Regions from separate parts of the Streptomyces sp. NPDC097640 genome, predicted to be linked through region 2. Evidence: predicted binding sites of a transcription regulator. Region 2 holds the regulator's gene; the other holds the start of a gene.
The links. Region 2 encodes HrcA, which represses chaperone genes, less so after heat shock. Its sites were predicted from a motif close to TTNGCACTCNGNNNNNCNGAGTGCNAA; they were not measured.
Positions count from the first base shown of each region.

Region 1: groL (chaperonin GroEL) is a predicted target of HrcA. The motif match lies at 5,423-5,449, and genes of this name have one in related genera.

Region 1 covers NZ_JBEOSB010000010.1:38-15,484, forward strand. The annotation lists gene ABTY62_RS17260 (alpha,alpha-trehalose-phosphate synthase (UDP-forming)) at 65-1,525, opposite strand; gene ABTY62_RS17265 (glucosyl-3-phosphoglycerate synthase) at 1,582-2,529, opposite strand; SAM riboswitch class I at 2,701-2,846, shown strand; gene thrC (threonine synthase) at 2,865-4,196, shown strand; gene ABTY62_RS17275 (MoaD/ThiS family protein) at 4,286-4,564, shown strand; gene ABTY62_RS17280 (cold-shock protein) at 5,030-5,236, shown strand; gene groL (chaperonin GroEL) at 5,576-7,201, shown strand; gene murQ (N-acetylmuramic acid 6-phosphate etherase) at 7,323-8,258, opposite strand; gene ABTY62_RS17295 (MurR/RpiR family transcriptional regulator) at 8,322-9,251, opposite strand; gene ABTY62_RS17300 (DUF8819 family protein) at 9,384-9,746, shown strand; gene ABTY62_RS17305 (MFS transporter) at 9,781-11,382, opposite strand; gene ABTY62_RS17310 (helix-turn-helix domain-containing protein) at 11,486-12,079, shown strand; gene ABTY62_RS17315 (class I SAM-dependent methyltransferase) at 12,172-13,038, shown strand; gene ABTY62_RS17320 (Cmx/CmrA family chloramphenicol efflux MFS transporter) at 13,088-14,329, opposite strand; gene ABTY62_RS17325 (DUF1963 domain-containing protein) at 14,430-15,260, shown strand; gene ABTY62_RS17330 (GNAT family N-acetyltransferase) at 15,333-15,447, opposite strand, start outside.
Region 2 covers NZ_JBEOSB010000004.1:282,089-297,535, forward strand. The annotation lists gene ABTY62_RS07725 (ComEC/Rec2 family competence protein) at 1-941, shown strand, start outside; gene ABTY62_RS07730 (RNA-binding protein) at 1,012-1,290, opposite strand; gene holA (DNA polymerase III subunit delta) at 1,344-2,330, shown strand; gene ABTY62_RS07740 (hypothetical protein) at 2,405-3,097, opposite strand; gene rpsT (30S ribosomal protein S20) at 3,652-3,918, opposite strand; gene lepA (translation elongation factor 4) at 4,159-6,024, shown strand; gene ABTY62_RS07755 (AMP-dependent synthetase/ligase) at 6,250-8,139, shown strand; gene ABTY62_RS07760 (SpoIIE family protein phosphatase) at 8,343-10,505, shown strand; gene hemW (radical SAM family heme chaperone HemW) at 10,771-12,003, shown strand; gene ABTY62_RS07770 (DUF3097 domain-containing protein) at 12,034-12,864, opposite strand; gene ABTY62_RS07775 (MBL fold metallo-hydrolase) at 12,895-13,629, opposite strand; gene hrcA (heat-inducible transcriptional repressor HrcA) at 13,778-14,794, shown strand; gene dnaJ (molecular chaperone DnaJ) at 14,795-15,447, shown strand, end outside.

The sequences.
Region 1 (15,447 bases), on a different contig from region 2:
CGGGGTCCGGGGCAGAGCCCCGGTTGCGGGAAGGGGCGGGTAGGGGAAAAGCCCGCCGCAGGCGTTACGCCGCTGTCAGGTCGCGCAGTTGCGCGAGGAACCACTGCGCGGGCGGCAGCGCGGTCGCCGCGGCCACCAGCCGCTTCGTACGTTCCGCCCGCTCGCCGTCCCCCATCGACAGCGCCTCGTGCAGCGCGCGCGCCGTCGCCTCGATGTCGTACGGGTTGACCACCAGCGCGGCCTCGCCCAGCTCCGCGTACGCCCCGGCCTCCCGCGACAGCACCAGCGCGCAGCCGCGCTCGGAGACCACCGGCACCTCCTTGGCGACCAGGTTCATCCCGTCCCGGATCGGGTTGACCAGCGCCACGTCGGCCAGCCGGTAGGCGGCGAGCGACCGCGCGAAGTCGTCCTTCACATGGAGGGCGACCGGCTGCCAGCCCTCCGTGCCGTAGTCGGCGTTGATCGCGTCGGCGACCCGCCGCACCTCGTCCGTGTAGTCGCGGTAGACGGCCAGGTCCTGGCGGGAGGGGTAGGCGAAGGCCACATGCACCACGCGCTCCCGCCACTCGGGGCGGGTCTCCAGCAGCCGCCGGTAGGCCAGCAGCCCGCGGACGATGTTCTTGGACAGCTCGGTGCGGTCCACCCGGACGACGGTCCTGCGCCCGGGGCCGATCTGTGCGCGCAGGGCGGTCAGCCGCTCGTCGACGTCCGCGGCCCGGGACCGCTTCCGCAGGAAGTCCGCGTCCGCGCCGAGGCCGTGCACGCCCAGCCGGGTCTCGCGCCCCTCGAAGCGCACGGTCAGCCGCGCGCCGTCCCGCTCCACCTCCGCGCCGAGCACGGCCGCGGCGCAGTCGGCGAAGGCCAGGGCCCAGCGCTCGGTGAGGAACGCGGCGCGGTCGCCGCCGAGGATGCCGCGCAGAACCTCCGCCGCCACGTCGTCCGGCAGCAGCCGGTAGTAGTCCGGGGGCGCCCAGGGGGTGTGCGAGAAGTGGCCGATCCGCAGGTCGGGGCGGCGCTCGCGGAGCAGTCCCGGCACCAGCGCCAGGTGGTAGTCCTGGACCAGCACGGCCGCGCCGTCGGCGGCCTCCTGGGCGAGGGCGTCCGCGAAGGCCGCGTTGTACGTCCGGTAGGCGTCCCACTGGGCGCGGAACTCCGCGCCGAAGACCGGCTCCAGCGGCGTCTGGTAGAGCAGGTGGTGGACGAACCACAGCACCGAGTTCGCGATGCCGTTGTACGCGGCGTCGAAGATCTCCGGCGCGATGTCGAGCATCCGCACCAGCTGTCCGCCGGTGTCGTCCGGGTCCAGATGGCCGGGCCCGGCCCGCCGGGCCGCCTCGCGGTCGCCGTCGCCCAGCGCCGCGCAGACCCACACCGCGCCGGCGTCCGGCCCGATGGCGCTGAGGCCGGAGACCAGCCCGCCGCCGCCGCGCTTGGGGGCAAGCGATCCGTCCTCCCGCAGGGCGTACGAGACCGGGCCGCGGTTGGACGCGACGAGGACCTGTGCAGCACTGTGCTCAGAGGCCATGTCGCGTACCTAGCCACCCCACGCGTCGCGCAAACGTGCGTGCGGTTTCTTCCCCCTCACGCCGCCCGCCGCTCCGCGTACTCCGGGATCTCGATCATCGGCGGCCGCTCCTCCGTGTCCACGGCGCTCGTCCGCGCCACAAAACCGCCCTCGTCCCGGTCGAACTGGGTCAGCCGCGGCCGCACCAGATGCCCGCGCGCCAGCCGCAGCTGGGCCGTGCGGTAGATCGTGGCCGCCATCCGGCCGAGCGCCTGCGGGTCCTGGTGGCGGTGTTTGCGCACGCCGAGGTCGACCTGGGCGAGCGCGCCGAGTCCGACCGTGTGCAGCGAGTCGATGAGAATGGCCAGCTCCACCCCGTATCCGACGGGGAAGGGCAGCCGCTCCAGCAGCGAGCGGCGCGCCGCGTACTCGCCGCCGAGCGGCTGTACGAAACCGGCCAGCTGCGGCCAGTGCAGATTGAGCAGTGGCCGGGCGACCAGCTCGGTGACCCGCCCGCCCTGGCCGGATGCGTTGCCGAGCGGCCGGTCGTACATCCCCTTGACCAGGTGTACGTCCGGGTCGGTCAGCAGCGGGCCGACGATCCCGGAGACGAAGCGCGCGTCGAATTCCCGCAGGTCGGCGTCTATGAAGCAGATGATGTCGCCGCTGGTCGCCAGCAGCGAGCGCCACAGCACCTCGCCCTTGCCGGGCAGCGCGGGCAGCTCGGGCAGCACGGCGTCGCGGTGCACCACCCTCGCCCCGGCCGCCGCGGCGACCTCGGCGGTGCGGTCGGTGGACCCGGAGTCCATCACCACCAGCTCGTCGACCAGCGGGGCGGCCTCGCCCATCAGCTCGCGGCGGATGGCCGCGGCGATCTCGCCGACCGTCGCCTCCTCGTTGAGGGCGGGCAGGACGACGCTCACGGTCCTGCCCGTGGCGCGCTTGGCGGCCAGCAGGCGGTCGAGCGGACGGTCGCCGGCGGACCAGGACCGCTCCTTCAGCCAGCGTTCCACCTCTTCCAGCACGGCCATGCCTCCCTGTTGTGCCTGGCGCGCGTCAGCTGTGACCCATCTCGCGCCTCGGACGACTATCTCAACCATCCAGGCCTTCGGTTACAGTCTTGAACAACGCACGTGACCGTCGTATGTCGGGGGTCCGCGTGCGACAAAAACGCCGGGCCGTGCCCGGCGTCATACCGCTCATCCAGAGGGGCAGAGGGAACGGCCCGTTGAAGCCCCGGCAACCCTCCGGCCGGTCCTGCGCTCTTACGCGAAGCGGGGCCCCGGCTCGGGAAGGTGCCAATTCCGGCTCGCGGCGAGATGCGCCGTGAGGAAGATGAGGAGAAAGGGCCTCGCCTCCCATGGCTGTGCAAGCTGTCGAAAGCTCCAACGCTTCTTCGGATTCCACCGATTCTTCGGGTTCTTCGGGTTCTTCCGGTTCCTCCGTCTCGCTCGGCCCCGCCGTCGCACTGTCCTGCCGTGAGTGCGGTGAGCGATTCCCCCTCGGCCCGATCTTCGCCTGTGTGGAGTGTTTCGGGCCGCTCGAGGTCGCGTACGACCTGCCGACCGGCGACCCGGAGGGGCTGCGCCGACGGATCGAGGCGGGCCCGAACAACATCTGGCGCTACGCCCCGCTGCTGCCCGTCCCGGCGGACGTGGCCGACAAGCCCAACATCAACCCCGGGTTCACCAAGCTGGTGAAGGCCGACAACCTCGCCCGCGAGCTGGGCGTGACCGGCGAGCTGCACATCAAGGACGACTCCGGGAACCCGACGCACTCCTTCAAGGACCGCGTCGTCGCCCAGGCCGTCGAGGCCGCCCGCGCCTTCGGCTTCACCACCCTCTCCTGCTCCTCCACCGGCAACCTCGCGGGCGCGGTCGGCGCCGCGGCCGCCCGCGCGGGACTGCGCTCCTGCACCTTCATCCCGCACGACCTGGAGCAGGGCAAGGTCGTCATGGCCGCGATCTACGGCGGTGACCTGGTCGCCATCGAGGGCACCTACGACGACGTCAACCGCTTCTGCAGCGAGCTGATCGGCGACCCGGCGGGCGAGGGCTGGGGCTTTGTCAACGTCAACCTCCGCCCGTACTACGCGGAGGGGTCCAAGACCCTCGCGTACGAGATCTGCGAACAGCTCGGCTGGCGGCTGCCGGACCAGCTCGTCATCCCGATCGCCTCGGGCTCGCAGCTGACGAAGATCGACAAGGGGCTGAAGGAGCTCATCGAGCTCGGCCTGGTCGAGGACAAGCCGTACAAGATCTTCGGCGCCCAGGCCGAGGGCTGCTCCCCGGTCTCCACCGCCTTCAAGGCGGGCCATGACGTGGTGCGGCCGCAGAAGCCGAACACCATCGCCAAGTCGCTGGCCATCGGCAACCCGGCGGACGGGCCGTATGTCCTGGACATCGCGCGCCGCACGGGCGGGGCGGTGGAGGACGTGAACGACGAGCAGATCGTGGACGCGATCAAGCTGCTGGCCCGTACGGAGGGGATCTTCGCGGAGACCGCCGGCGGGGTGACCCTGGGCGTGGCGAGGAAGCTGCTCGAGAACGGGGTGCTGGACCCCACCCTCACCACCGTCGTGCTCAACACCGGCGACGGCCTCAAGACGCTCGACGCGGTCGCCCCGACGAGTGGACCCACGGCGGTGATCCGCCCCAGCCTCGACGCGTTCCGCGAAGCTGGTCTGGCCTGAATCGGGCCCGCTCAAACCAGCTGGCTTGAATTCGCCCCTCGAATTCGCCCTCGCCCCCCGCAGCAGTTCCCTTGGAAGGTGAAACCCTCATGAGCGTCAATGTCCGGATCCCCACCATCCTGCGTACGTACACCGGCGGGCAGGCCGAGGTCAGTGCCGAGGGTGCGACCCTCTCCGAGGTCCTCGCGGACCTGGACCGGAATCACCAGGGCATTGCGGCCCGCGTCCTGGACGACACCGGCAAGCTGCGGCGTTTCGTCAATGTCTATGTCAATGACGACGACGTTCGCTTCTCCGAGGGCCTGGAGACCGCGACTCCGGACGGCGCCGGTGTCTCGATCATTCCGGCGGTCGCGGGCGGCTGCTGAGCCGGTCGCTCCCCCGCCACAGGCCGGTTGTGGCCACGCCACGGGCCGATGTGAGCCGGCCGTACCCCCGAGGTAAACGGAATCGCCCGGTCCTGATAGAAACGGACCGGGCGATTCCGTGTGTTGAATCGCGCTACAGTTGAGCCGTTCCCCTTCTGTCGGCCTCATTGGCGGCCGCATATGAGAACTCGTCAACTTGTGCGTAAAGTGTGCGCGCGAATTGTCGGGTTGATTCCCTTATGCCTGGCCCGACTTGCCCCGAATTCCCGGGAATTCTCCACTTATTACCGATCGACCGTCGCCAGAATTCTCGTCCGATTGACCTGTTGCACAGGGCAGTGGGACAGATACATTCAGCGGCGGTCGACGCGTTCCGGCGCACACCCCCCACGACCGGGGGGTGAGGTCTGACCCGGGTCCGCGGAGTGCGGTCCTGCGCAGGGGCCAGCAATAGGGGAGTTAGGAATGGCTCAGGGCACCGTCAAGTGGTTCAACGCGGAGAAGGGGTACGGCTTCATCGCGGTCGACGGTGGTGCGGACGTGTTCGTCCACTACAGCGCGATCCAGATGGACGGTTACCGCACCCTCGAAGAAGGCCAGCGGGTCGAGTTCGAGATCTCGCAGGGCCAGAAGGGGCCGCAGGCGGACATGGTCCGCGTGGCTGTTGGCTGAAGCGCCGACGCGAGGCACTGACTGGACCGTTCAAAGGGCTCGTACCCCCTAGGGGCACGGGCCCTTTGACATGCGTGTTCGCATGGGTGTTGACGTGCGCGCCGACGGCCGCTCACGACCACCTTGCCCCACCCCGTAGCCCTTCGGGCGCTTGCACTCTCAGGGGTCGAGTGCTAATCATTGGCGTTAGCACTCTGAAGGTGAGAGTGACAGAAGGATCGGGTCGGTGAGGTCCGTCAGGCCATGCGGGGCAAGGAACCGCACGGCAGACAGGCCGTCCGTCGCGGGCGCCAGGCGCGGTCCGGAGCAATCCACCCCGTCTTGGGAGGACCACTTCACATGGCCAAGATCATCGCGTTCAACGAGGAGGCGCGGCGCGGCCTCGAGCGCGGGATGAACCAGCTCGCCGACGCCGTCAAGGTCACCCTCGGCCCCAAGGGTCGCAACGTCGTCCTCGAGAAGAAGTGGGGCGCCCCCACGATCACCAACGATGGTGTTTCCATCGCCAAGGAGATCGAGCTCGAGGACCCGTACGAGAAGATTGGCGCCGAGCTGGTCAAGGAGGTCGCGAAGAAGACGGACGACGTCGCCGGTGACGGCACGACGACCGCGACCGTCCTCGCCCAGGCGCTGGTCAAGGAGGGCCTGCGGAACGTCGCCGCGGGCGCCAACCCGATGGCCCTCAAGCGTGGCATCGAGAAGGCCGTCGAGGCCGTCTCCGCCCAGCTGCTCGAGCAGGCCAAGGACGTGGAGACCAAGGAGCAGATCGCCTCCACCGCCTCCATCTCCGCCGCCGACACCCAGATCGGCGAGCTCATCGCCGAGGCGATGGACAAGGTCGGCAAGGAAGGCGTCATCACCGTCGAGGAGTCGCAGACCTTCGGGCTCGAGCTCGAGCTCACCGAGGGCATGCGCTTCGACAAGGGCTACATCTCCCCGTACTTCGCCACCGACATGGAGCGTATGGAGGCGTCGCTCGACGACCCGTACATCCTGATCGTCAACTCGAAGATCACCAGCGTGAAGGACCTCCTCCCGCTGCTCGAGAAGGTCATGCAGTCGGGCAAGCCGCTGCTGATCATCGCCGAGGACATCGAGGGCGAGGCCCTGGCGACCCTGGTCGTCAACAAGATCCGTGGCACCTTCAAGTCCGTTGCCGTCAAGGCCCCGGGCTTCGGTGACCGCCGCAAGGCCATGCTCGGCGACATCGCCATCCTCACCGGTGGCACCGTCATCTCCGAGGAGGTCGGCCTCAAGCTGGAGAACGCGGGCGTCGACCTGCTGGGCCGCGCCCGCAAGGTGACCGTCACCAAGGACGAGACCACCATCGTGGACGGCGCCGGCGACACCGACCAGGTGCAGGGCCGCGTCAACCAGATCCGCGCCGAGATCGAGTCCTCGGACTCGGACTACGACCGGGAGAAGCTCCAGGAGCGCCTGGCGAAGCTGGCCGGCGGCGTGGCCGTCATCAAGGCCGGTGCCGCCACCGAGGTCGAGCTCAAGGAGCGCAAGCACCGCATCGAGGACGCGGTGCGCAACGCCAAGGCCGCCGTCGAGGAGGGCATCGTCGCCGGTGGTGGCGTGGCCCTGCTCCAGACCGTCTCGGTCTTCGAGAAGCTGGAGCTCGAGGGTGACGAGGCCACCGGTGCCCAGGCCGTGCGCCTGGCGCTCGAGGCCCCGCTGAAGCAGATCGCGGTCAACGCCGGCCTCGAGGGCGGCGTCGTGGTGGAGAAGGTGCGCAACCTCACCCCGGGTCACGGCCTCAACGCCGCGACCGGTGAGTACGTCGACCTGATCGCCGAGGGCATCATCGACCCGGCCAAGGTCACGCGCTCCGCGCTCCAGAACGCCGCGTCGATCGCCGCGCTGTTCCTGACCACCGAGGCCGTCATCGCCGACAAGCCGGAGAAGGCCGCCGCGGCGGGCGCTCCGGGCGGCATGCCGGGCGGTGACATGGACTTCTGATCGACGCCTTCCGTCGATCGACCGTCCTCATCGGGTCCGCATGGATCTGATGCGTCGGGGCGGCACCCTCTTCCGGGTGCCGCCCCGACGGCGTTTCAGCACACTCTTCCCGTAAGCGCGGTCACCCGCGCGCGGCCTCCAGCGCGGCCCGCAGATGGCCGTCCGACTCGGTCAGCAGCCGGGTGGCGGTGGGGGCGTCCACCTCGCCGAGGATGGCCAGGATGGCGTGCTTCGTCTCGCCGTCGCTGGCGGCCAGCGCGGCCTCGATCCGCGGGGCGGGGGCCCCGGTGGCGAGGGAGACGATACGGCGCGAGCGCGCCCGCAGCTTGTCGTTCGAGGCGCGCACATCGACCATCAGATTTCCGTAGGTCTTGCCCAGCCGGATCATGGTGATGGTCGAGACCATGTTGAGCACCAGCTTCTGGGCCGTGCCCGCCTTCAGCCGGGTGGAGCCGGTGAGCAGCTCCGGCCCGACCACGACCTCGATGCCGTGCTCGGCGGCCGCCGCGAGCGCCGAACCCGCGTTGCAGGACAGGCCGACGGTGAGCGCGCCGAGCCGGCGGGCGTGCTCGACCGCGCCGACCGCGTACGGGGTGCGGCCGGAGGCGGAGATGCCGACGACGCTGTCCTGGGCGCCGACGGAGAGCGCGTCGAGGTCCGCGGCGGCCAGCTCCTTGCTGTCCTCGGCGCCCTCGACCGAGGTCACCATGGCGGCGGGCCCGCCCGCGATCAGCCCGATGACCTGGCCAGGACCGGTGTTGAAGGTGGGCGGGCACTCGCTGGCGTCGAGCACGCCGAGCCGCCCGGCGGTGCCCGCACCCATGTAGATCAGCCGGCCGCCGCGGGCCATCCGCTCGGCGATGCCGTCGATGGCGGCGGCGATCCGCGGCAGTTCGGTGGCGACGGCCGCGGGCACGGCCGCGTCCTCGCCGTTCATGATGCGGGCGATCTCGATGGTCTCCAGCCGGTCGATTTCGGCGAGTTCGGGGCGGAATGCCTCGGTGGTGAGCGTGTCCAGCTGGGCGCGCAGCTGTTGTTGGTCAGCGGCGGAAGTCATGGCGAAGCGGCTCTTTCCGGTACGGGGTGTCAACGGGGGTGTCCCGACTCGGTCAGCGCTCGGTCAGCGGGGTCCGGGCCGGGGGTCATGCCGGTGGGCGAGGGCTTCGTACGAGGCGGCGAGCGCGGGGGCGGCCGCCTCGTACGTACGCTGCGCCACACCTATGAAGAGGCAGTCCACGACGAGGAGTTGGCTGGTGCGGCTGGACATGGCCGCCGGGCGCAGCTCGCTCTCGCGGGCGGTGGAGGTGGTGAGCACGAGATCCGCGTACTGGGCGACCTCGCCGTCGGGGCGGCCGGTGATCGCGACGGTGGTGGCTCCGTGCTCGAAGGCCACCCGCAGGGGCTCGATGACGTCGGTGGTACGGCCCGAATGGGTGATCGCGATGGCGACGTCCCCGGAGTGCAGCTGCACGGCGTTGGTGACCGCGAGGTGCGGGTCGGCGTGCGCATGGGCTATCAGGCCGATGCGCAGCAGCTTCTGAACCAGGTCCTGGCCGACGAGGCTGGAGGCGCCGACGCCGTAGACGTCGATCCGGCGGGCGGTGGCGAGCGCGCCGACGGCCGCTTCGAGCTGGCCGGTGTCCAGCCCGGCGGCGGTGTCGGCCAGGCACTGCTGCTCTTCCTGGGCGAGCTTGGTGACGACGTCGGCGATGGGGTCGTCGACGGCGATGTCGGCCGTGACGGCCGGGGCGCGCCCGGCCGCCTGTTGCGCGGCGAGGGCGGCCAGCGCGAGGCGCAGATCGCGGTAGCCGGGGTAGCCGAGCAGGCGCGAGGTGCGGACCACGGTGGCCTCGCTGGTGCCGGTGCGCTCGGCGAGCCCGGTGACGGTGAGCGCGGCACAGCCGGCCGGATCTCCCGCCACGGCCTCGGCGACGCGCTGCATCGAGCGGGTCATGGAGGGCGCGAGGGTACGGACCTTGGCCGCGAGGGCGGCGGGGGCGGGCGGAGTGGCTTCGGGCACGGTGAAAGTTTCCTTCAGCTTGCTGCTCACCACTGAAAGGTATTTTCATCGTCCGGGGGCCGTCAAGGGTCCGTCCCGAGCCCGTGTCGGGGGCTCGTCCTGCGCCGCTCCCTACCTCCCGGCGCGCTCACCGACGGGCGCCGGTTGTGCGCAAAGGTGACAATGGGGCTCATGAAGCTCGAACATGCACTGCACGCGGCACGGGCGCTCGTGCTCGCCGATCTCGCGGCGGGAGAGGTCGCCCAGGCGGACATCGTCTCCCTCGTCGAGGACTCCATCGCGCACCGCAGGTGGTGGGTCGAGCAGTGGCCGGAGGGGGCCGACTACTTGGCCGGGCTGGTCGCCCAGGACGTACAGGACGCCCTCCTGGAGCGGTACGGCCGCTGGCCGCTGTGCCCGGTCTGCACGGAGAGTGGCGATCCGCACGCGCTGGACGTGGAGCCCGAGTTGGGGCCGGATCCGCACTGGGTGTGCGGCAAGACGGCGGTGGCGGTGGCGAGGGTGGGGACGCTCGGGACGATCTGACGGGCGCGGCGCGGGGCATTGCGGTGGTCCAGGGCTACCGAGCGGTCGCGTCGGCTGGTTCCGGTGCGTTCGCCGGAGTATGGGCGGGGCGCTCCGGCCCTCGGGCGAGAACATGGAGAAAGAGGGCAGCCATGACGGCGACCCCCGCCCACATCGCGTGCCGCCAGCCGTCGACGAACGACCCCTGGGCGGCATGGATCAGCGTCTGCGCATGGGGGCCGGCCTGGTGGGCGGCGTCGAGGGCGCCGACGATGCCTTCGCGCGCGGTGTCGGCCGGGCCCTGGGGGACGTCGGCGAGCCGGGAGTCGATGGCGTTGCGGTAGCCGGAGGACAGGAGCGCTCCGAGCAGGGCGACACCGAGCGCGGTGCCGAATTCGCGGGTGACGTCGTTGAGCGCGGACGCGACGCCCTGGCGCTCGCGTGGCAGGGAACTGGTGATGGCCTCGGTGGAGGGCGTCATCGACAGGCCCATGCCGATGCCCATGGCGAGCATGCCGGGCAGGACGGACAGGTAGCCGCCGTCGACGGAGACGAAGGAGGCCATGAGCGCCAGGCCGACCGTGGCCAGAAGGATCCCTGTGGCCATGGTCGCTCGGGGGCCGATGCGTGCGGTCAGCCGGGGGGCGAGGCCGGAGGCCATCATCATCAGCACGGCCATCGGCATCAGCGCCAGCGTGGACAGCAGACCCGACCAGCCGAGGACGGCCTGGAGGAACGGGAAGAGGACCACGAAGATGCCTGCTTGGACTCCGAAGACCGCCAGGAGCGTGACCGACCCGGCGGTCAGTGAGCGGTCGCCGAACAGACGCACGTCCAGCAGCGCGGCATCCCGGCGGCGCAGTTCCCAGGCCACGAAGGCCCCGGCGGCGATGACACCGATGGCCAGGCTGAGCAGGGTCGCGGGCGCGGTCCAGCCCCGCCCTGGGCCTTCCTGGAGCACGAAGATGAGCCCCACCACGGCGACGACCGAGGTCAGCGCGCCGACAGTGTCGAAAGAACGCCCGGACATCTCGCGGGAGTTGGGGACGGATCGCAGTGTCATGGGGAAGGCGACGACGACGAGCGCGACGGGCAGGACGAACAGCCACCGCCAGCTCGCCACGTCGACCAGGGCGGCGGAGAGGAACATGCCCAGGATGCCGCCGCCTCCGGCCACACCGGTCCACACGCCGATCGCCCGTCCGCGTTCTTCCTCGGGGAAGGTGGAGGTGATGACGGCCAGCGTGATGGGCATGATCATCGCCGCGCCCACGCCGCTGAACAGGCGCGCGGCAAGCATGACGGCAGCGGACGGGGCGAGCCCTGCCGCCGCACTGGCGACGCCGAAGACGGCCAGGCCGGTGAGCAGCATGGGCTTGCGGCCGATGCGGTCGCCGAGCGCGCCCAGCGGCAACAGGAGTGCGGCCAGGCTGAGGGTGTAGATGTTGATGATCCACAGGATCGTGCTCTGCGATGCGCCGAAGGCGATGGCGAGGTCGGGCTGGGCGACGCCGAGCCCGGACACCGAGGCGATGACGGCCATCAGCGCGACACAGACGGCGATCAGGATCGTGCGACGCTGACGCGCGCCGGGCAGGCCCTCGCCCGGGATGCCGCTCGGCTCAGTGCTCACCTGGCCGGGCTGGTTCGTACTCATGGATTCCTCTCAACAGGACAGCAGGGCTGAAGCGCCGGCCGTGGCGGGGCCGGACACGGAGGACGCTAAGCGCTGCTTGCTGTTCGGGCATACAATCTTGCTCATGACGCAAGACGATGGCGAGCTGGACAGCCTGGTACGCAAACGCATCCGTGCCCTGCGCGTGGCCCAAGGCTGGTCCCTGGAGGAGCTGGCCGGCCGCGCCAAGGTCAGCCAGTCCACGCTCAGCCGCATCGAGAACGGCCGGCGCCGCCTGGCCTTGGACCAGCTCGTCACCCTCGCGCGCGCTCTGGACACCTCTCTCGACCAGCTGGTGGAGACCGCCACGGACGATGTCGTCTTCAACCCGATGGTCGACGCGGCCCACGGGCTGATGCGCTGGCCCATCAGGGCGGAGCCCGGCATGACCGTCGTCCGCCAGCGCATGGTCAACCCGCCGCCCGACAATCCCTCGCGCATGCGCGCCCACCCCGGCCGCGAATGGCTCGTCGTCCTGTCCGGCACCGCGACCCTGCTGCTGGGCAACCGGCGCTTCAGGATCGAGACCAACCAGGCGGCGGAGTTCCCCACGATGCTCCCGCACGCCATCGGCGCCGAGGGCGGACCATGCGAGATCCTCGGCGTCTTCGACCGCGACGCCCGCCGCGGGCACCAGCGCGGCGAGGACGCCGACAAGGTGAACCGCCCGTCACCGTGACTGTTTGCGTGTTCCGCAGCCCAGCCGGCCATCTCCTTGCGCATTGCGAAACGCACCAGGCCACACGCGGATGGCCCGCTTAGCGTGGCCGCATGACCCACCCATTGCCGCACACGGCACAACACGGCGCATACCACGTTCCGGAGCGCGACGCGGTCGAGCAGACGGAGATCCTTGATCTGGACGCGGAAGTGCTCGCCGAACACACCGCGTCCATCATCGCCCGGCTGCCCCTCGAGACCACGCCCCACCGCATCGTGGACCTGGGCTGCGGAACCGGAGCCGGCACCCTCGCACTGCTCGAGCACTTCTCCGAGGCAGAGCTGACGGCCGTCGACTCCTCAGCCGCCCACCTGCACCGCTTGCGGGAGAAAGCAGCCGCAGCCGGAGCGGCCGACCGCGTACGCCTCGTTCGGGCCGACCTCGACGCGATGGCGTGGCCCGAACTCGACACTCCGGAGCTGGTCTGGGCGTCGGCTTCCATGCACCACATGGCCGATCCCGACCGGGCCCTGCGCCAGGTCCACGAACTGCTGGCACCGGGCGGGCTGTTCGCCGTCGTCGAGCTGGCCGGCTTCCCCCGGTTCCTGCCCGAAGGCGCCCTGGAAGACGCCCCCGGACTTGAGGAGCGCTGCCATGCCGCACTCGACCACCACCACGCCGAGCACGTCCCCCACCGTGGAGCCGACTGGGGAGCCAAGCTGACGACAGCCGGCTTCATCGTCGAAGACGAACGCACCATCACCGTCAACATCGGCCCGACCCACACCGACGCGGCAGGCCGCTACGCACTCAGCAGCCTGCGCCGCATGCGCGGCGGCATCGCATCCGCGCTGACGGCCGAGGACCTGACCGCTCTCGGCCGGCTGCTCGACACCGACAGCCCGCACAGCATCCTGCGCCGCAGTGATCTGAGTGTGCGCACCGAGCGCACGGTGTGGGCCGCACGCCGCACCTGACGCTCGCCCTCGCCGCCGTCCGCCGTTTTCCAGCGCTGCTGGAAAACCGTCATGGCCCGAGCGGGCCGCTCACCCCGTCTTCCGCCCGTGCCTCCTGTTCCCGTGCCTCCGAACCGACGATCACGCGCGAAGTGCCCGGCGCCTGATGCGGCAGCCGCGCGGCGAGCGCCGTCGTCCCGGCGGCGAGCGCCGCGAGCGCCGCGCCCGTCCAGGCCACGGCCGGGTAGCCCCAGCCCGCGTCGATGACGAGCCCGCCGAGCCAAGGTCCGAGCGTGTTGCCGATGTTGAAGGCGGAGGTCGTGGTCGCGCCCGCGAGGGTCGGGGCGGCGTTCGCGACATTGAACATCCGGGCGTTGAGCGCGGGCCCGGTGAAGAAGGCCGTCACACCGAGCAGCAGCGCCAGGCTCACGGCCGCGACCGCGTGGTGCGCGGTCAGCGCCAAGGCGCTCAGCACGACGGCCGTGGCCGTGATGCCGCCGTAGAGCGTGCCGAAGAGATGGGCGTCCGCGATCCGCCCGCCGATCGTCGTCCCCACGATCGCCCCGGCGCCGAACAGCGCCAGCACGCTGGGCACCCAGTCCTCGTCCATCCCGGCCACGTCCGTCAGCAGCGGCGCGAGATACGAGAACAGACAGAAGACCGCCCCGCCGCTGAGCGCCGTGGTGACCAGCGCCAGCCACACATGCCGGTCGCGGTAGATGGACAGCTCGGCACGGAGCCTCGGCCGGTCCTGCCCGGTCGGCGCCTCCGTACGCGGTACGAGCCCGACGACACCCACGAGCCCGAGCGCCGACAGCGCCGCCACCGCCCAGAAGGCCGCCCGCCACCCGGCGTGCTGACCGAGGAACGCCCCCGCGGGCACGCCCACCACGTTCGCGACGCTCAACCCGCCGAGCATCACCGCCATCGCCCGCGCCCGGGTGTTCACCGGCACCAGAGACACGGCCACCGCCGCCCCCACCGCCCAGAACCCGGCACACGCGAGGGCGCTGACCACCCGGGACGCGAACAGCACCCCGTACGAAGGCGCCACCGCCCCCGCGACCTGGCCGAGCCCGAACACGGCCAGCAGCGCGATCAGCGTCGTCCGGCGCGGGAGCCGCAGCGTGGCGGCGGCGAGCAGCGGCGCGCCGACCACCATCCCGATCGCGAAGGCGGAGATCAGCAGCCCGGCGGTCGGGATCGAGACGTCCATGTCGCGGGCGATGGGTTGCAGCAGCCCGGAGAGCATGAACTCCGAGGTCCCGAGGGCGAAGACGGACAGGCCGAGGACATGGACGGCGACGGGCATACGGACCCGCGCGCGGTCAGTGGGGGACATGCCGAGAGTCGACTACGGCCTGGAGCTTGGTATTCCGCATCAGCCTCCGCCCTCCTGGTTGACTCCTCGCATGGATCCCAGGACCACTCTGACAGCTCTGCGTGACTTCTGCGCGGAACATCTCGGTACCGACCTCGCGGACCGCGTCATCAGCCTGGCCCGGCCCGGTTTCGAGCTCACCGAGGCCGCCCCCGGACAGGCCGCCGGGCACAGCCGCTTCGGCGGCAGGGCCATGCTGGAGCCCGGCACCCCCTGGCCGATGTGCGAGGACCTCCCGCTCAGCCTGATCGCCGTCCTCGACACCGACGCCCTGGCCCCCTGGCTCGGCGACCTCCTGCCACCCGGCACCGGCCTGCTCAACTTCTTCCACCTCGACAAGGAGTCCGAGCAGTGCGACCCCACGGCCCGGGAGGTGGCATCGGGCTACGGCACGGAGGACCCGGAGGTGGGGAGGGTCATCGCGGCCCGTTCCACCCTCGCCGTCGAAACCGAACCACCCGCCCGGTCCAGCGTCTTCGCCCCCGTCCCATGGGCGGCGGAACTCGCCTTCGCCTTCCCCGACATCTGGGATTCCGCCTGGGACACGCTCGACCTGGGATACGAGGGGGGCGACTACGAGGCCGTGGAGATGTTCAGGGGCGCGATACACGCCGATTGGTTTCCCCCGGGCCTGCTGTTCTGCGAGGACATGGCCTTCGGGCGGCCGGTCTTCCCCACGGGAAGCTCATCGGTGATGCTGAACGGCGACGACTCGAACCGATACCACCACCTGCTCCAGCTCTCCGACCGGCACGAGTGGCGCCTCGACGGGGAAGGCGGCTGGATGCACTGGTCGATCCCCACCGAGGCGCTGCGCGCGGGCGACTTCAGCCAGGCGATACCGACCCCGGACATGTGGTGACGCGTCGCCGGGCCGGAACACCGACGGCCGGCCGTGCGAGGGGCGGAACCCCTCGCGCGGCCGGCCGAACCGCTAGACCCCGAAGGGCGCGGCGTAACGGACGGTGCCGCTCGGCAGCGGGCGGGTCGCGTCCAGGGTGAGGGCCATCATGGCCTCATCCGGGACGTCGAGGGTCACGCCGATGCCG
Region 2 (15,447 bases):
GGGGCGGGCTGCTGCTGGCCGCCGGCACCGCGGCCGCCCTGCTCACCGGCCGCCGCCTGCTCAGGCATCGGCTGATGTGCGCGCTCTGCGCGCTGCTCCTGCTGCTCGCGCTCGTCCGCCCGGCCCCGCTGACCCGCGTCATCACCGGCTGGCCGCCGCCCGGTTGGCGCATGGTGGCCTGCGACGTCGGCCAGGGTGACGCACTGGTCCTGTCCGCCGGCCCCGGCGCGGCCGTCGTCGTGGACACCGGGCCCGAGCCGCGTGCCGTGGACCGCTGTCTGCGGACGCTGGGCGTGGTCCGCATCCCGCTGCTCGTCCTGACCCACTTCCACGCCGACCATGTGGCCGGGCTGAGCGGCGCGTTGCGCGGCCGGGCGGTGGGCGCGATCGAGACAACGCCCCTGCGGGACCCGCCGGACCAGGCCGAGTCCGTGCTCCGCCGGGCCGAGGCGGCGCACATCCCGGTGATCACCGCCGTGCCGGGGGAGCGCCGCAGGGTCGGCCCGCTGTCCTGGGAGGTGCTGTGGCCGCCGCCCGCGGCGGGGCCACATACGGAGGGGCCAGGGGCGGGCACACCGCCCGCGGAGGGGCCGAACGACGCGAGCGTCACCCTCCTGGTCCGCACGGCGGGCCTGACCTTCCTCCTTCTGGGCGATCTCGAACCGCCCGCGCAGAGCGCCCTGTTGGCCGCTCACCCCACGCTGCCCGAGGTGGACGTCCTCAAGGTCGCCCACCACGGCTCCGCCTACCAGGACCCGCGGCTGCTGCGCCGTCTGAGCCCGCGCCTCGCGCTGATCTCCTGCGGTGCGGACAACCCGTACGGCCACCCGTCCCCCCGGACCATGGCCGCCCTCCGGGCCCAGGGCGCCGCCGTCCTCCGCACCGACTCCGCCGGCCCGATCGCCGTCACCGGCCCGGACCTGCGGGCGGCCGTCAGATGACCCAGCTCCCGTCCCGCCTGACAGGCCGCCCGCGCGGCGGCACCGGACACGGCACTCGGGCACCGTCGGCTCACTCGGCCTCCAGCCACCCGTCGTACTCGGCCGCGAAGGCGTCGAGCGCCGCCGGATCCAGCGCCTCGGCCGGGTCCTCCACGACGACCAGCCACTGCGCGTCCTCCGCGTCGTCCTCGCCGGCCAGGGCGTCCCGGATCAGGTGGGGTTCCTCGGCGATGCCGAAGCGGTCGGCGAGGGCCTCGACCACCTCTTCCGCCGCGTCGCGGTCGGGCAGCACCAGGACGTGTCGTACGGGGGCAGGTCGTGCGTCGGTCACCGGATCATTGTCGGGCATCCGGGAGACGGGGCTGTCGGGGCTGTCGGCGGGTCGTGGGATGCTGGACGGCGATGGCCAGGAAGACGACGACCGACGATCCACTCGCCCCCGTGACCCTCGCCGTGGGCCAGGAGGACCTGCTGCTCGACCGTGCCGTGCAGCAGGTCGTGGCGGCCGCCCGGGCCGCCGACCCGGACACCGATGTGCGCGACCTCGCGCCCGATGCGCTTCAGCCCGGCACGCTCGCGGAGCTGACCAGCCCCTCCCTGTTCGCCGAGCGCAAAGTCGTGGTGGTGCGCAACGCACAGGATCTCTCGGCGGACACGATCAAGGACGTGAAGGGGTATCTGAGCGCCCCCGCCGAGGAGATCACCCTGGTGCTGCTGCACGCCGGCGGCGCCAAGGGCAAGGGTCTGCTCGACGCCGCCCGCAAGGCGGGCGCGCGCGAGGTCGCGTGCCCGAAGATGACCAAGCCGGCCGACCGGCTCGCCTTCGTGCGGACGGAGTTCCGGGCCACCGGGCGCTCCGCGACGCCGGAGGCGTGTCAGGCCCTGGTCGACGCGATCGGCAGCGATCTGCGCGAGCTGGCGAGCGCCTGCGCGCAGCTCACCGCCGACGTGGAGGGCACGATCGACGAGGCGGTCGTCGCCCGCTACTACACGGGCCGCGCCGAGGCGTCCAGCTTCACGGTCGCCGACCGCGCCGTCGAAGGGCGCACGGCCGAGGCCCTGGAGGCGCTGCGCTGGGCGGTGGCCACGGGCGTGGCACCGGTGCTGATCACCAGCGCCCTCGCCCAGGGCGTGCGCGCCATCGGCAAGCTCGCCTCCGCGCCGCGCGGTGCGCGCCCCGGCGACCTGGCGCGGGAGCTCGGCATGCCGCCGTGGAAGATCGACCGGGTGCGGCAGCAGATGCGCGGCTGGTCGGCGGACGGCGTGGCCGTGGCGCTGCGCGCGGTGGCCGAGGCCGACGCCGGGGTGAAGGGCGGCGGCGACGACCCGGAGTACGCCCTGGAGAAAGCGGTGGTCACCATCGCCCGCGCCGCCCGCGCGGGCCGCTAGGCCCACAAGGACCTACAAGGGGACCCAGGCCCGCCCGGGGGCGGCGGACCTGGGCCGTAGGGCTCTCGGAGAGGCTATTTCTGGAGCTTCTCCAGCGTCCCCTTCGCGCTCGCCTTGAGCATCTCGGTGATCTCGGTGTTGCTCTTGACCGGGGTGCCCGACGAGCTCGACGCGTACTGCGACCACGTCGTCTGGTACGTCATCCAGCCGTCGCGCACGCCGAGGATCACATAGGCGCTGGTGTTGCTGCTGCTCTCGTACTCCTGGGCGACCACATACGCCTCGTCGCCGACGCCGCTGACCTTGGACACCTTGTAGTGGGTGGTGGAGGTCTTCTGGTTCTTGTACGACATGTACGTCGCCTTGAACTCGGGCGTCGGGTCGGTCTTCCGGTGCAGATACGCCGTCGTGTAGAGCCACGCGGAGGAGTAGTCACCGCCGGTGGAGGATGAGCTCGGCTCGTAGTCGACGTTGCAGGTCATCGAGTCCATGGCCGGGTCCTCCGAGCTGCTGTGCTGCGGGTTGGTCCCGGAGGTGCTGGTCTTCTCCTTGAAGGAGGCGTTCTCGATGGGGGAGAAGTCGCTGGAGGTGCACAGATTGCTCGCGTACTGGTAGCTCCCCAGGTCGGCCTTCTCCTCGGAGCTGCCGAAGCCGCCGGTCGAGAACACCACCCCGGCCCACACCGCCGAGGCCACGACCGCCCCGCCCAGGGCCCACAGCCAGCCCTTGCCGCCACCGCCGCCCGAGCCCGTGGGAGGCATGGGCATGGGGGGCTGGGTGCCCATCGGGCCGTACCCGGCCCCATACCCGGCAGGGGCACCGGCACCGGCCGCGGTCTCGGGCGTGGACCAGCCACCGGCCCCGGGGGGCCCGGCCGGACCGGGGGGCATCGCGGTGACGGCGGGCATGGCGGGCATCGTCGGCTGCGCGTACGGATACGGCGACGGCTGAGGCGGCTGTGCCTGCTGAGGGCCCTGGCTGTACGGATTCGGCTGCGCGACCGGCGGCGTGCCGGGCTGAGCCGGCTGGGGCTGCTGGGGCTGCCCATAAGGGTTGGGTGTGTCCCCCGATATCGACATGACGTGAACATACCCGATTAACAGCCAAAAGCCCCACGCTGCCCTGGGGAAAGGGCGAGCGTGGGGCCTTGTTGAAGCCGAGTGCGCCGCACCCGCGTGGCGAACGCAGGCCGCGTGCGGCGCGGTGCCGCAGCTGTTGCTGTCGGCTGCCGGACGGAGCGGGTGAGAGGGACCGCTTGGGTCCGTACCGGCGGGGTGGGGCGGCCGCCCCGGGGGTGAACCCGGGAGGAGAGCCCCGGAGGTCAGCCCTGGAGGCCGGCGACCTGGCTGGCCAGGGCCGACTTCTTGTTGGCCGCGTTGTTCTTGTGGATGACGCCCTTGCTGACGGCCTTGTCGAGCTTCCGGGACGCGACGCGGGCGGCGGCGGTGGCCTTCTCGGCGTCACCGGCGGCGACGGCCTCGCGGGTCCGGCGGATCGCGGTCTTCAGCTCGGACTTGACGGACTTGTTGCGCAGGCGCGCCTTCTCGTTCGTCTTGTTCCGCTTGATCTGGGACTTGATGTTCGCCACGTAAAGAGCCTTCGCAGGTTCGTTGGATTTCGCTGTTTCGTTTCGCATCCGGTGTCGCGCGCGAAAGAGGGCACGAGACACAGTCGGCCAGATTACCAGCAGGCTTGTCGGCGTCCCAAACCGCGACCTGGAGCCACCGGACGGGCGGCCCGAATCCACACCGAACCCGGACGCGGTCGCCAGTCATGGGACCATGGACTCACTGACAACACCGAGTCCCGCCTAGACACAGGACCCTGCGTGCCCGCGACCCCTACCAATGTGCCGGAGCCGAGCCGTACCGACCCGGCTCTCATCCGTAACTTCTGCATCATCGCGCACATCGACCACGGCAAGTCGACGCTCGCCGACCGGATGCTCCAGCTGACCGGTGTGGTCGAGCAGCGGCAGATGCGCGCGCAGTACCTCGACCGCATGGACATCGAGCGCGAGCGCGGTATCACGATCAAGTCCCAGGCGGTCCGGCTGCCCTGGGCGCCCACCCAGGATGCGGGCGCCACCCACATCCTCAACATGATCGACACCCCGGGCCACGTGGACTTCACCTACGAGGTCTCGCGCTCCCTCGCGGCCTGCGAGGGCTGCGTCCTGCTGGTCGACGCGGCCCAGGGCATCGAGGCACAGACCCTCGCCAATCTCTATCTGGCGCTGGAGAACGACCTCACGATCATCCCGGTCCTCAACAAGATCGACCTCCCGGCCGCCCAGCCCGAGAAGTACGCCGCCGAGCTGGCGCACATCATCGGCTGCGACCCCTCCGATGTGCTCAAGGTCTCCGCCAAGACCGGCGAGGGGGTGGCCGAGCTGCTGGACGAGGTGGTCCGGCTGGTCCCGGCCCCGGTGGGCGTCAAGGACGCCCCCGCCCGGGCGATGATCTTCGACTCGGTCTATGACGCCTACCGGGGCGTCGTGACCTACGTCAAGGTCGTCGACGGCATCCTGGGCAAGCGCGAGCGCATCAGGATGATGTCCACCGGCGCCGCCCACGAGCTGCTCGAGATCGGCACCAACTCGCCCGAGATGACCCCGGCCGACGGGCTGTCCGTCGGTGAGGTGGGCTATCTGATCACGGGTGTGAAGGACGTCCGCCAGTCCAAGGTCGGCGACACGATCACCCAGTTCAGCAAGGGCGCGACCGAGGCGCTTGGCGGCTACAAGGACCCCAAGCCCATGGTCTTCTCCGGGCTGTATCCGCTGGACGGCTCGGACTACCCGGAGCTGCGCGAGGCCCTGGACAAGCTTCAGCTCAACGACGCCGCGCTGGTCTACGAGCCGGAGACCTCGGCGGCCCTCGGCTTCGGCTTCCGGGTCGGCTTCCTCGGCCTGCTCCACCTGGAGGTCATCCGCGAGCGCCTGGAGCGCGAATTCGGTCTCGACCTGATCGCCACGGCGCCCAATGTGGTCTACCGCGTGGACATGGAGGACGGCTCCACACACACGGTCACCAACCCCAGCGAGTTTCCCGTGGGCAAGATCGACAAGGTGCATGAGCCGGTCGTCCGGTCCACCATCCTGGCCCCGAGCGAGTTCATCGGCGCGATCATGGAGCTCTGCCAGAACCGCCGCGGTGTGATGCTCGGTATGGACTACCTCTCCGAGGACCGGGTCGAGATCCGCTACACCCTCCCGCTCGCCGAGGTGGTCTTCGACTTCTTCGACCAGCTGAAGTCCAAGACCCGCGGCTATGCCTCGCTCGACTACGAGCCCACCGGCGAGCAGACCTCCGACCTGGTCAAGGTCGACATCCTGCTGCACGGCGACAAGGTCGACGCCTTCTCCGCGATCACCCACAAGGACAAGGCGTACGCGTACGGCGTGCGGCTGGTCGCCAAGCTGCGCGAGCTGATCCCGAGGCAGAACTTCGAGGTGCCGATCCAGGCCGCCATCGGCAGCCGCGTCATCGCCCGTGAGACGGTCCGCGCCATCCGCAAGGACGTCCTGGCCAAGTGCTACGGCGGTGACATCTCCCGGAAGCGGAAGCTGCTGGAGAAGCAGAAGGAAGGCAAGAAGCGGATGAAGATGGTCGGCAGCGTGGAGGTCCCGCAGGAGGCCTTCATCGCGGTGCTGTCCTCCGACTCCGAGGGCGAGGCGAAGGCGAAGAAGTAAGAAGACAGGGGTGACAGTGGGCCCGGCGCTCGGCGCGCCGGACCCACTGGCCGCTCCCGTGACTTCTTCCCCACCGCTTCAGCCTGGTCGTTTCCGAAGTTTCAACAAGGTGGCCGAAGCCCCCTTACGCGGTACGGTTCCGGCCCTTACCCTGATCACTGCTCGAAGGTTACTCGCGAGTCAATAAGCACGAGGCAAGCACTGAGGCGGGCTCCGGAGGATGCCGTGACCGACACACAGACTTTGCTCGAGAACCGCCCGCCGTCCCTGGCGACGCACTTCCTCCAGCGCGTCGAGGCGACGCCGGACGCCGAGGCCTTCCGCTATCCGGTCCCACCCGCCTCGGGCGAAGGCCCCGACGACTGGCAGCCGCTGACCTGGCGCGAGACCGCGGACCGGGTCTTCGCCATCGCCGCCGGCCTCATCGACCTCGGCATCCGCCCCGAGGAGCGGGTGGCGCTGGCCTGCTCCACCCGCATCGAGTGGATCCTGACCGACCTCGGCGTGCTGTGCGCGGGAGCGGCGACCACCACGGTCTATCCGAACACCAACGCCGAGGAGACGGCCTTCATCCTCTCCGACTCCGGCAGCCGGGTGCTGATCGCCGAGGACGCGGCGCAGCTCGCCAAGGTGCGGGAGCAGCGCGAGGACCTTCCCGACCTGACCCATGTCGTGGTGATCAAGGCCGAGGACGCGACCCCGGCCGAGGGCGACCCCGAGGGCTGGGTGCTCTCGCTCGCCGAGCTGGAGAAGCGCGGCACGGCCTACCTCGACGAACACCCGGACGCGGTGCGGGAGCGGATGGACGCGCTCCGCGCCGATCAGCTGGCCACGCTCATCTACACCTCGGGCACCACCGGGCGCCCCAAGGGCGTACGTCTGGCGCATGACACCTGGTCGTACATGGCCATCGTGATCGGCAATCTCGACGGCATCCTCTTCGCCGACGATGTGCAGTACCTGTGGCTGCCGCTGTCGCATGTCTTCGGCAAGGTGCTGACGGCCGGGCAGGTGTACATCGGACACACCACGGCCGTGGACGGCCGGCAGGACAAGATCATCGAGAATCTGCCGGTGGTCAGGCCCACCTACATGTGCGCCGTGCCGCGGATCTTCGAGAAGGTCTACAACGGCGTGGCGCAGCGGGCCCGCGCCGGCGGCGGCGCCAAGTACAAGATCTTCCAGTGGGCGGCCGAGGTCGCCCGCGAGTACGCCAAGACCTCCCAGGACAACTTCCGCCGCACCGGCACGGCCTCCGTGCCCATGAGCCTCAAGGCCAAGCACGCCGTCGCCGACAAGCTGGTCTACGCCAAGCTGCGCGAGGCGTTCGGCGGGCGGCTGCGGGCCGCGGTGTCCGGCGCGGCCGCGCTCGCTCCCGACATCGGCTACTTCTTCGCCGGCGCCGGTATCAACATCCTGGAGGGCTACGGCCTCACCGAGACCAGCGGCCCGGGCTTCCTGAACCCGGTGGAGTACCGCACCGGCACGGTGGGCAAGGCGTTCGCGGGCCTGGAGGTGCGGGTGGCCGAGGACGGCGAGATCCTGATGCGCGGCCCGTCCATCATGCAGGGCTACCACGGGCTGCCGGAGCTGACCGAGCAGGTGCTGGAGTCCGACGGCTGGTTCCACACCGGCGACATCGGCGAGCTCTCGCCCGACGGCTATCTCACCATCACCGACCGGAAGAAGGACCTGATCAAGACCTCGGGCGGGAAGTACGTCGCGCCGGCCGAGGTCGAGGGCCAGTTCAAGGCGGTGTGCCCGTTCGTCTCCAACATCCTGGTGCACGGCGCGGACCGCAACTACTGCACCGCGCTGATCTCCCTCGACGAGCCGACGATCATGGGCTGGGCGCAGGAGCACGGTATGCAGGGGAAGACATACGCCGAGGTGGTGGCCACGGACGAGGTGCGGGAGCTGATCGAGGGCTATGTGGGGCGGCTCAACGCGGGGCTCCAGCGCTGGCAGACGATCAAGAAGTTCCGGCTGCTGCCGCGCGATCTGGACGTCGAGCACGGTGAGCTGACGCCGAGCCTGAAGCTGAAGCGGCCGGTCGTCGAGCGGGAGTACAAGGAGCTTCTGGAGGACATGTACTCCGGCGCGCGGGAGGCATGAGCGCCCGCGGGGCGTGTGAGCGGTCGCGCGGGACGCCCGGGCGTTCCTGCGCGCCGGGCGCTCCGGACGGGGGGAACCGTGCGGGGCCCGTGGGGCGTACGAGGCGTACGATCCGCACAAGCGTTGCAGCTCCGGCACAGTGTTCACCTGATTTTTCCCCTCATCGCGGCTCACTTGCGTAACTCGGCGCATATGAGGGCGGCATGTCTGTCACCCTGTCGGTGTCGGACTACGGCGCTACGCCGGGACTGCTCAGGAGCCGCACAGTGGGGACGTCTTCTTCTGCCACACCTGCTTCTGTCACACCTGATCCGGCGCCGGGGGCGGTGCCGGGCGCAGTGCCCCGCCCCCGGCCCGGATCCGGGTACGGGCGGGCGCTCGGGGCCGTGCCCGGCACCGCGCCGGCCGCCCGGATCGCCGCCGCGCGCACCAGCCTGCCCGGCAACCCCCTGGCGGCCTCCGCCGCGCGCCGGTTCGCCCGCGCGGCCCTCGCCGACTGGAGCGCGCTCGACTTCCCCGCCGTCGGCCGGATCCCCGACCAGGTCGCGGACGAGGTCGTGCTGCTGGTGAGCGAGCTGGTCACCAATGCCGTGGTGCACGCCGGGACGGCGGTCGAGGTGAGCTGTGCGCTGGATGTGTTAACCGGAGACGGGGAAGAGCCCTCCGTGGTCGTCGAGGTGACCGACCATCACCCCACCCGCTTTCTGCGCGGCGAGCCGCCCGACGCGGACGACGACCCTGGGTGCGCCGGGCACGGGCTGCGGCTGGTCGCCGAGCTCGCCGAGTGCTGGGGCACGGCCTATCGCCGGGCCAGCAAGACGGTGTGGTTCCAGCTGCCCGTCACCGCGGTCGAGGCCATCACCTCATCGGGTGATCCGCTTCCCGCCAATTCGGGCGACGCGCCCAGGGAATCCGCGAGGGATTCTCTCAACGGCGACTCCCCGGACGACTCCCTTGAGGGCGGCACCCCCAAGGGCGGCTCCGTCAAAGACGGCTCCCTCAAAGACGGTTGCGCCGAGGACGACGCGTACGCCGTCGAACTCCTCGCCCCCGCCCCCAGACGCGCCGGGGTCCGCCCTTCCGACGCCGACTGGACCCGGGAGGGCGCGCTGTCCTTCCTCGCGGAGACGTCCGACCTGCTGACCGGGCAGTTCGACGAGGACATGGTGACCTCGCTGGCCGCCCAGCTGCTCGTGCCGCGGTTCGCCGACTGGAGCGCGGTGTGGCTCGACACGGAAGGCGGCCCGCCGCGGCTCGCCCAGGTGTGGCACGCGAGCGAGACCCGGCTCGAAACCCTCCGCCAACTGCTCGAAAAGGAGCCGCCGGAGCTGCCCGCCACCGCGCGGGGCCGGGCCGTGCCCTGGCCGTGGCCCAGCGACCCCGCCGCGTACGGGCCCGGCGGCGCGGCCCTGGCCTGCCGCCTGATCGCGGGCGGGCGCGCCGTCGGCACACTGCTGCTCGGCCGGGCCGGGCTGATGCGGGTGCCGGGCGAGGTGGCCGGCCTGGTCGAGGACTTCTCCCGCCGGGTCGCCCTGGCGCTCGCGTCCGCCCGCCAGTACACGCGGCAGGCGACCATCAGCCGGGTGCTCCAGCGCGGGCTGCTGCCCTCCCGTATCGCGAAGATCCCGGGCGTGGAGTCCGCGGTGGTGTACGAGCCGACCGGCGGCACATCCGCCGGAGGCGACTTCTACGACATCTTCCCGGCGGGCGACGGCCGCTGGGTCTTCGTGCTGGGCGACGTGTGCGGCAACGGCCCGGAGGCGGCCGTGGTGACCGGGCTCGTACGCCCCTGGCTGCGGCTGCTGGCGCGCGAGGGGTACGGCGTCGGGGCGGTCCTGGAGCGCATCAACCGGATGCTCGGCGAGGAGGCCGTCGAGGCCGCCGTCGAGGGCGCGGCGGAGGCGGTGGCCGCGGGCGTGGGGCTGCCCGTGGGCGGCGGCGCGTCGCGGTTCCTGTCGCTGCTGTACGGGGAGCTGGTGCCGATGGGCGAGGACGGCGACGACGGCATCCGCTGCACGCTCGCCAGCGCGGGGCATCCGCTGCCCCTGGTGCTCCGGCCCGACGGGTCGGTGCGCACCGTCGCCGAGCCGCAGATCCTGCTGGGCGTCGTGGACGACGTCACGTACGAGAGCGAGACCTTCGAGCTGGCGCCCGGGGAGACGCTGGTGTGCGTGACGGACGGGGTCACGGAGCACCGATCGGGCGCCCGGCAGTTCGACGACGGCGACGGGCTGGCATCGCTGCTCGGGGACTGCGTGGGGCTGGACGCGCAGGACGTGGCGGAGCGGATCCGCGGGGCGGTGCACGCGTTCGCCGTCGAGCCGCCGGACGACGATCTGGCGATGCTGGTCCTGCGGTCGCGGTAGGGCGGCGCCTGGGCGGTCGGGCCGGCTCCCCTCCCCGCCCCTACCCGACACCGGGGCTCCGCCCCGGGCCCCGGAGTGTGCGGCACCGCCGCGCGGGGCCCGGCCCCAGGCTCGGGGTCCGGGGCGGAGCCCCAGTTGAGGGAAGGGGCGGGGTGGGGGGCTGCACCGTTGTGCGCTCCACCGCGTGGCCGCCGCGGGCGTCAAGATCCGCCGATACAGGCCCTGGGCGCCCGGGGCACTGTGCCGATGGCGGACAATGGGGGGCATGCCTTCCGTACTGCCCGATGGCGAGCCCATGCCCGAGGACGGCGCGCTGCCCGCGAGCGCCCTGTCCGGGGCGGCGGGGCGGCCGCTCGGGTTCTATCTGCATGTGCCCTACTGCGCGACCCGCTGCGGGTACTGCGACTTCAACACCTACACCGCCACCGAGCTGCGCGGATCCGGCGGCGTGCTCGCCTCGCGCGACAACTACGCCGACATGGTCGTCGAAGAGGTGCGGCTCGCGCGCAAGGTGCTGGGGGACGACCCCCGGCCGGTCGAGACCGTGTTCGTCGGGGGCGGCACGCCGACCCTGCTGGCGGCCGCCGACCTCGGGCGGATGCTCGGCGCCATCCGGGACGAGTTCGGGCTGGCGGAGGGCGCAGAGGTCACCACCGAGGCCAACCCGGAGTCGGTCGACACGCGGTATCTGGAAGAGCTGCGGGCGGCCGGGTTCAACCGGGTCTCGTTCGGGATGCAGAGCGCCCGGCAGCATGTGCTGCGGGTGCTGGACCGCACCCACACCCCGGGCCGCCCGGAGGCCTGCGTGGCCGAGGCGCGGGCGGCCGGGTTCGACCATGTGAACCTGGACCTGATCTACGGCACGCCGGGGGAGAGCGACGAGGACTGGCGCGCCTCCCTGGAGGCCGCGCTGGGCGCCGGGCCCGACCATGTGTCGGCGTACGCGCTGATCGTCGAGGAGGGCACCCAGCTCGCCCGGCGGATCCGGCGCGGCGAGGTCCCGATGACCGACGACGATGTGCACGCGGACCGCTACCTGATCGCGGAGGAGACGCTGTCGGCGGCCGGATTCCGCTGGTACGAGGTTTCGAACTGGGCCACGTCAGAGGCCGGCCGGTGCCGCCACAACGAGCTGTACTGGCGCGGCGCGGACTGGTGGGGCGCGGGCCCCGGTGCGCACAGCCATGTGGGCGGCGTGCGGTGGTGGAACGTGAAGCACCCCGGTGCGTACGCGCAGGCACTGAGCGAGGGCAGGTCCCCCGGGGCGGGCCGCGAGGTGCTGACCGACGAGGAGCGCCGGGTGGAGCGGATCCTGCTGGAGCTGCGGCTCGCGGAGGGCTGCCCGCTGGACCTGCTGGCCCCGGCGGGCGCCGCCGCGGCGGCGAAGGCCATGGCCGACGGTCTGCTGGCGCCGGAGCCGTACGGAGCGGGCCGGGCGGTGCTCACCCTGCGCGGGCGGCTACTGGCCGACGCGGTGGTGCGCGATCTCGTCGACTGACCGATCGATCAACCCACCCGGTGCCGCGGCCTACGGCCCGGCCGGACCGCCCACGGTCACATGGTCGATCAGCTCCTCCACCCGCCCCAGCAGCGCCGGCTCCAGATCCCTGTAGGAGCGGACCGAGGACAGGATCCGCTGCCACGCGGCCCCCGTGTTCCCGGGCCAGCCCAGCGCCCGGCAGACGCCCGTCTTCCAGTCCTGGCCGCGCGGCACCGTCGGCCAGGCGGGGATGCCCACCGAGGAGGGCTTCACGGCCTCCCACACGTCGATGTACGGGTGCCCGACGACCAGGACGTGCTCGCCGGTGACCTCGGCCGCGATACGGGACTCCTTCGTGCCCGGGACCAGATGGTCGACCAGCACACCCAGGCGGGCGTCGGGGCCGGGGGAGAACTCGCGGACGATGGCGGGCAGATCGTCGATCCCCTCCAGATACTCCACGACCACGCCCTCGATGCGCAGATCGTCCCCCCACACCCGCTCGACCAGTTCCGCGTCGTGGCGCCCCTCGACGTAGATGCGCCCCGCGCGGGCGACCCGCGCACGGGCCTGGGGGAGCGCGATGGAGCCGGAGGCCGTGCGGCGCGGGGCCGCGGGGGCGGCGGCGCGCGGGCGCACCAGGGTGACGACACGGCCCTCCAGGAGGAAGCCGCGCGGCTCCATGGGGAAGACCCGATGTTTGCCGAAGCGGTCCTCCAGAGTCACCGTGGCGCCCTCCGCGGTCTTCTCGCAGCGGATCACGGCACCGCAGAACCCGGTGGTGACCTCCTCGACGACCAGGTCGGGGTCGGCGGGCACCTCGGGCGCGGGCGCCTGGCGCTTCCAGGGCGGGGTCAGGTCCGGGTCGTACTGTCGCACCCGAGTGACCCTAGCGCCGCGGCGCCGCCGTCAGGAGGACACGCCGAAACGAGCCGCGAGTTCCGCGCGCTGCGCCCGGACGAAACGGGCATCCACGGCGGCGCCGTGCCCCGGGACGTACACCGCGTCCTCGCCGCCGAGGGCGAGCAGCCGGTCCAGGGCGGCGGGCCACTGGCCGGGGATCGCGTCGGCACCCGCCTGGGGCGCCCCCGACTCCTCGACCAGATCCCCGCAGAAGACCACCTCGGGCTCGCCCGGGGCCTGCCCGGCGGCGAGCACGGCCAGGTCGTGGGCCGTGTGGCCGGGGCCCACGTTCGCCAGCAGGACGGTCCGGCCGCCCAGGTCAAGGGTGAGCTCGCCGCACACCGCGTGGTGCGGCCGCACCAGGTGGTCGGCGGCCTCCCCGGCGGCATCGGGGTTCGCGCCGTGGCGCACCGCGTCGTCACGCAGCACGTCCCCCTCGCGGCGCAGCAGTTCGTCGAGCCCGGCGGCCCCGTACACCTGGCAGCCCGCGAAGGCGGCGGTGCCGAGGACATGGTCGAAGTGGGGGTGGGTGAGGGCGATATGGGTGGGGCGGCGGCCGAAGAGGCGGGTGATCTCCCGGCGTACCCAGGCGCCCTCGGCGAGGTCGGCGCCGGTGTCGACGACCAGGACGCCGGTCCGCCCGGCGATCGCGCCGACCGTCGCGTCCCAGCCGGGCAGGCGGCACCGGGCCACGGACGGCGTGAGATGTTCCCAGCGCGCCTCTTCCCAACGGGTGTCCATACGGAGACGCTAGCTCCAGCGGTGGCAAAGCGTCGGCTCTTGCCCCCGCCACGGCACCCCGCCGTACACTGGCTGAGGGGTTCTGGCACTCGTGACCATTGAGTGCCAGGGGGAACACCTGATGAGACGGCTGGACTGGAGGTGCGCGGTGCTCAGCGAACGCAGACTCGAGGTACTGCGTGCGATCGTCCAGGACTATGTGGGGACGGAGGAGCCGGTCGGCTCCAAAGCCCTCACGGAGCGGCACCGGCTGGGCGTCTCCCCGGCTACGGTGCGCAACGACATGGCGGCTCTGGAGGACGAGGGCTACATCGCCCAGCCGCATACGAGCGCCGGGCGCATTCCCACGGACAAGGGCTATCGGCTGTTCGTCGACAAGCTGGCCGGGGTGAAGCCCCTGTCCACGCCGGAGCGGCGGGCCATCCAGAACTTCCTGGACGGTGCCGTGGACCTCGACGACGTGGTGGGGCGCACGGTCCGGCTGCTCGCGCAGCTGACCCGGCAGGTCGCGGTGGTGCAGTACCCGTCGCTGACCCGCTCGACGGTCCGCCATGTCGAGCTGCTGTCGATGAGCCCGGCGCGGGTGATGCTGGTTCTGATCACCGACACCGGGCGGGTCGAGCAGCGGATGGTGGACTGCCCGGCGCCCGTGAGCGAGGAGTCGCTCGCGGACCTGCGGGCCCGGCTGAACAGCAGGGTCGTGGGCCGGCGGTTCTCGGATGTGCCGCGGCTGGTGCAGGACCTGCCCGAGTCCTTCGAACAGGAGGACCGGGGGACCGTCTCGACGGTCCTGGCCACGCTGCTGGAGACGCTGGTCGAAGAGACCGAGGAGCGGCTGATGATCGGCGGCACCGCCAATCTCACCCGCTTCGGCCATGATTTCCCCCTGACGATCCGGCCCGTGCTGGAAGCGCTGGAGGAGCAGGTCGTCCTGCTCAAGCTGCTCGGCGAGGCGAAGGACTCGGGTATGACCGTACGGATCGGGCATGAGAATGCTCACGAGGGCCTGAATTCCACTTCGGTCGTGGCGGTCGGCTACGGTTCGGGCGACGAGGCGGTCGCCAAACTCGGCGTGGTCGGACCGACCCGCATGGACTACCCCGGAACGATGGGAGCGGTACGCGCAGTGGCACGTTACGTCGGACAGATCCTGGCGGAGTCGTAAGTGGCGACGGACTACTACGCAGTCCTGGGCGTGCGGCGTGATGCCTCGCAGGACGAGATCAAGAAGGCATTCCGCCGGCTCGCTCGCGAGCTGCACCCGGACGTGAATCCGGATCCCAAGACCCAAGAGCGGTTCAAGGAGATCAACGCCGCCTACGAGGTCTTGTCCGATCCCCAGAAGAAGCAGGTCTACGACCTGGGCGGCGACCCGCTTTCCGCCTCGGGCGGCGCCGGGGGCGGCGCGGGCGGCTTCGGCGCGGGCTTCGGAAACTTCTCCGACATCATGGACGCGTTCTTCGGCACCGCCTCGCAGCGCGGCCCGCGGTCCAGGACCCGGCGCGGCCAGGACGCCATGATCCGCCTCGATGTGGAGCTGAACGAGGCGGCCTTCGGGACCACCAAGGACATCCAGGTCGACACCGCGGTCGTCTGTACGACGTGCAGCGGCGAGGGCGCGGCGCCCGGCACCACGGCGCAGACCTGTGACATGTGCCGCGGCCGCGGCGAGGTGTCCCAGGTGACGCGGTCCTTCCTCGGCCAGGTCATGACCTCCCGGCCGTGCCCGCAGTGCCAGGGCTTCGGCACCGTGGTGCCGACCCCGTGCCCGGAGTGCGCGGGCGACGGGCGGATCCGCTCGCGGCGGACGCTGACGGT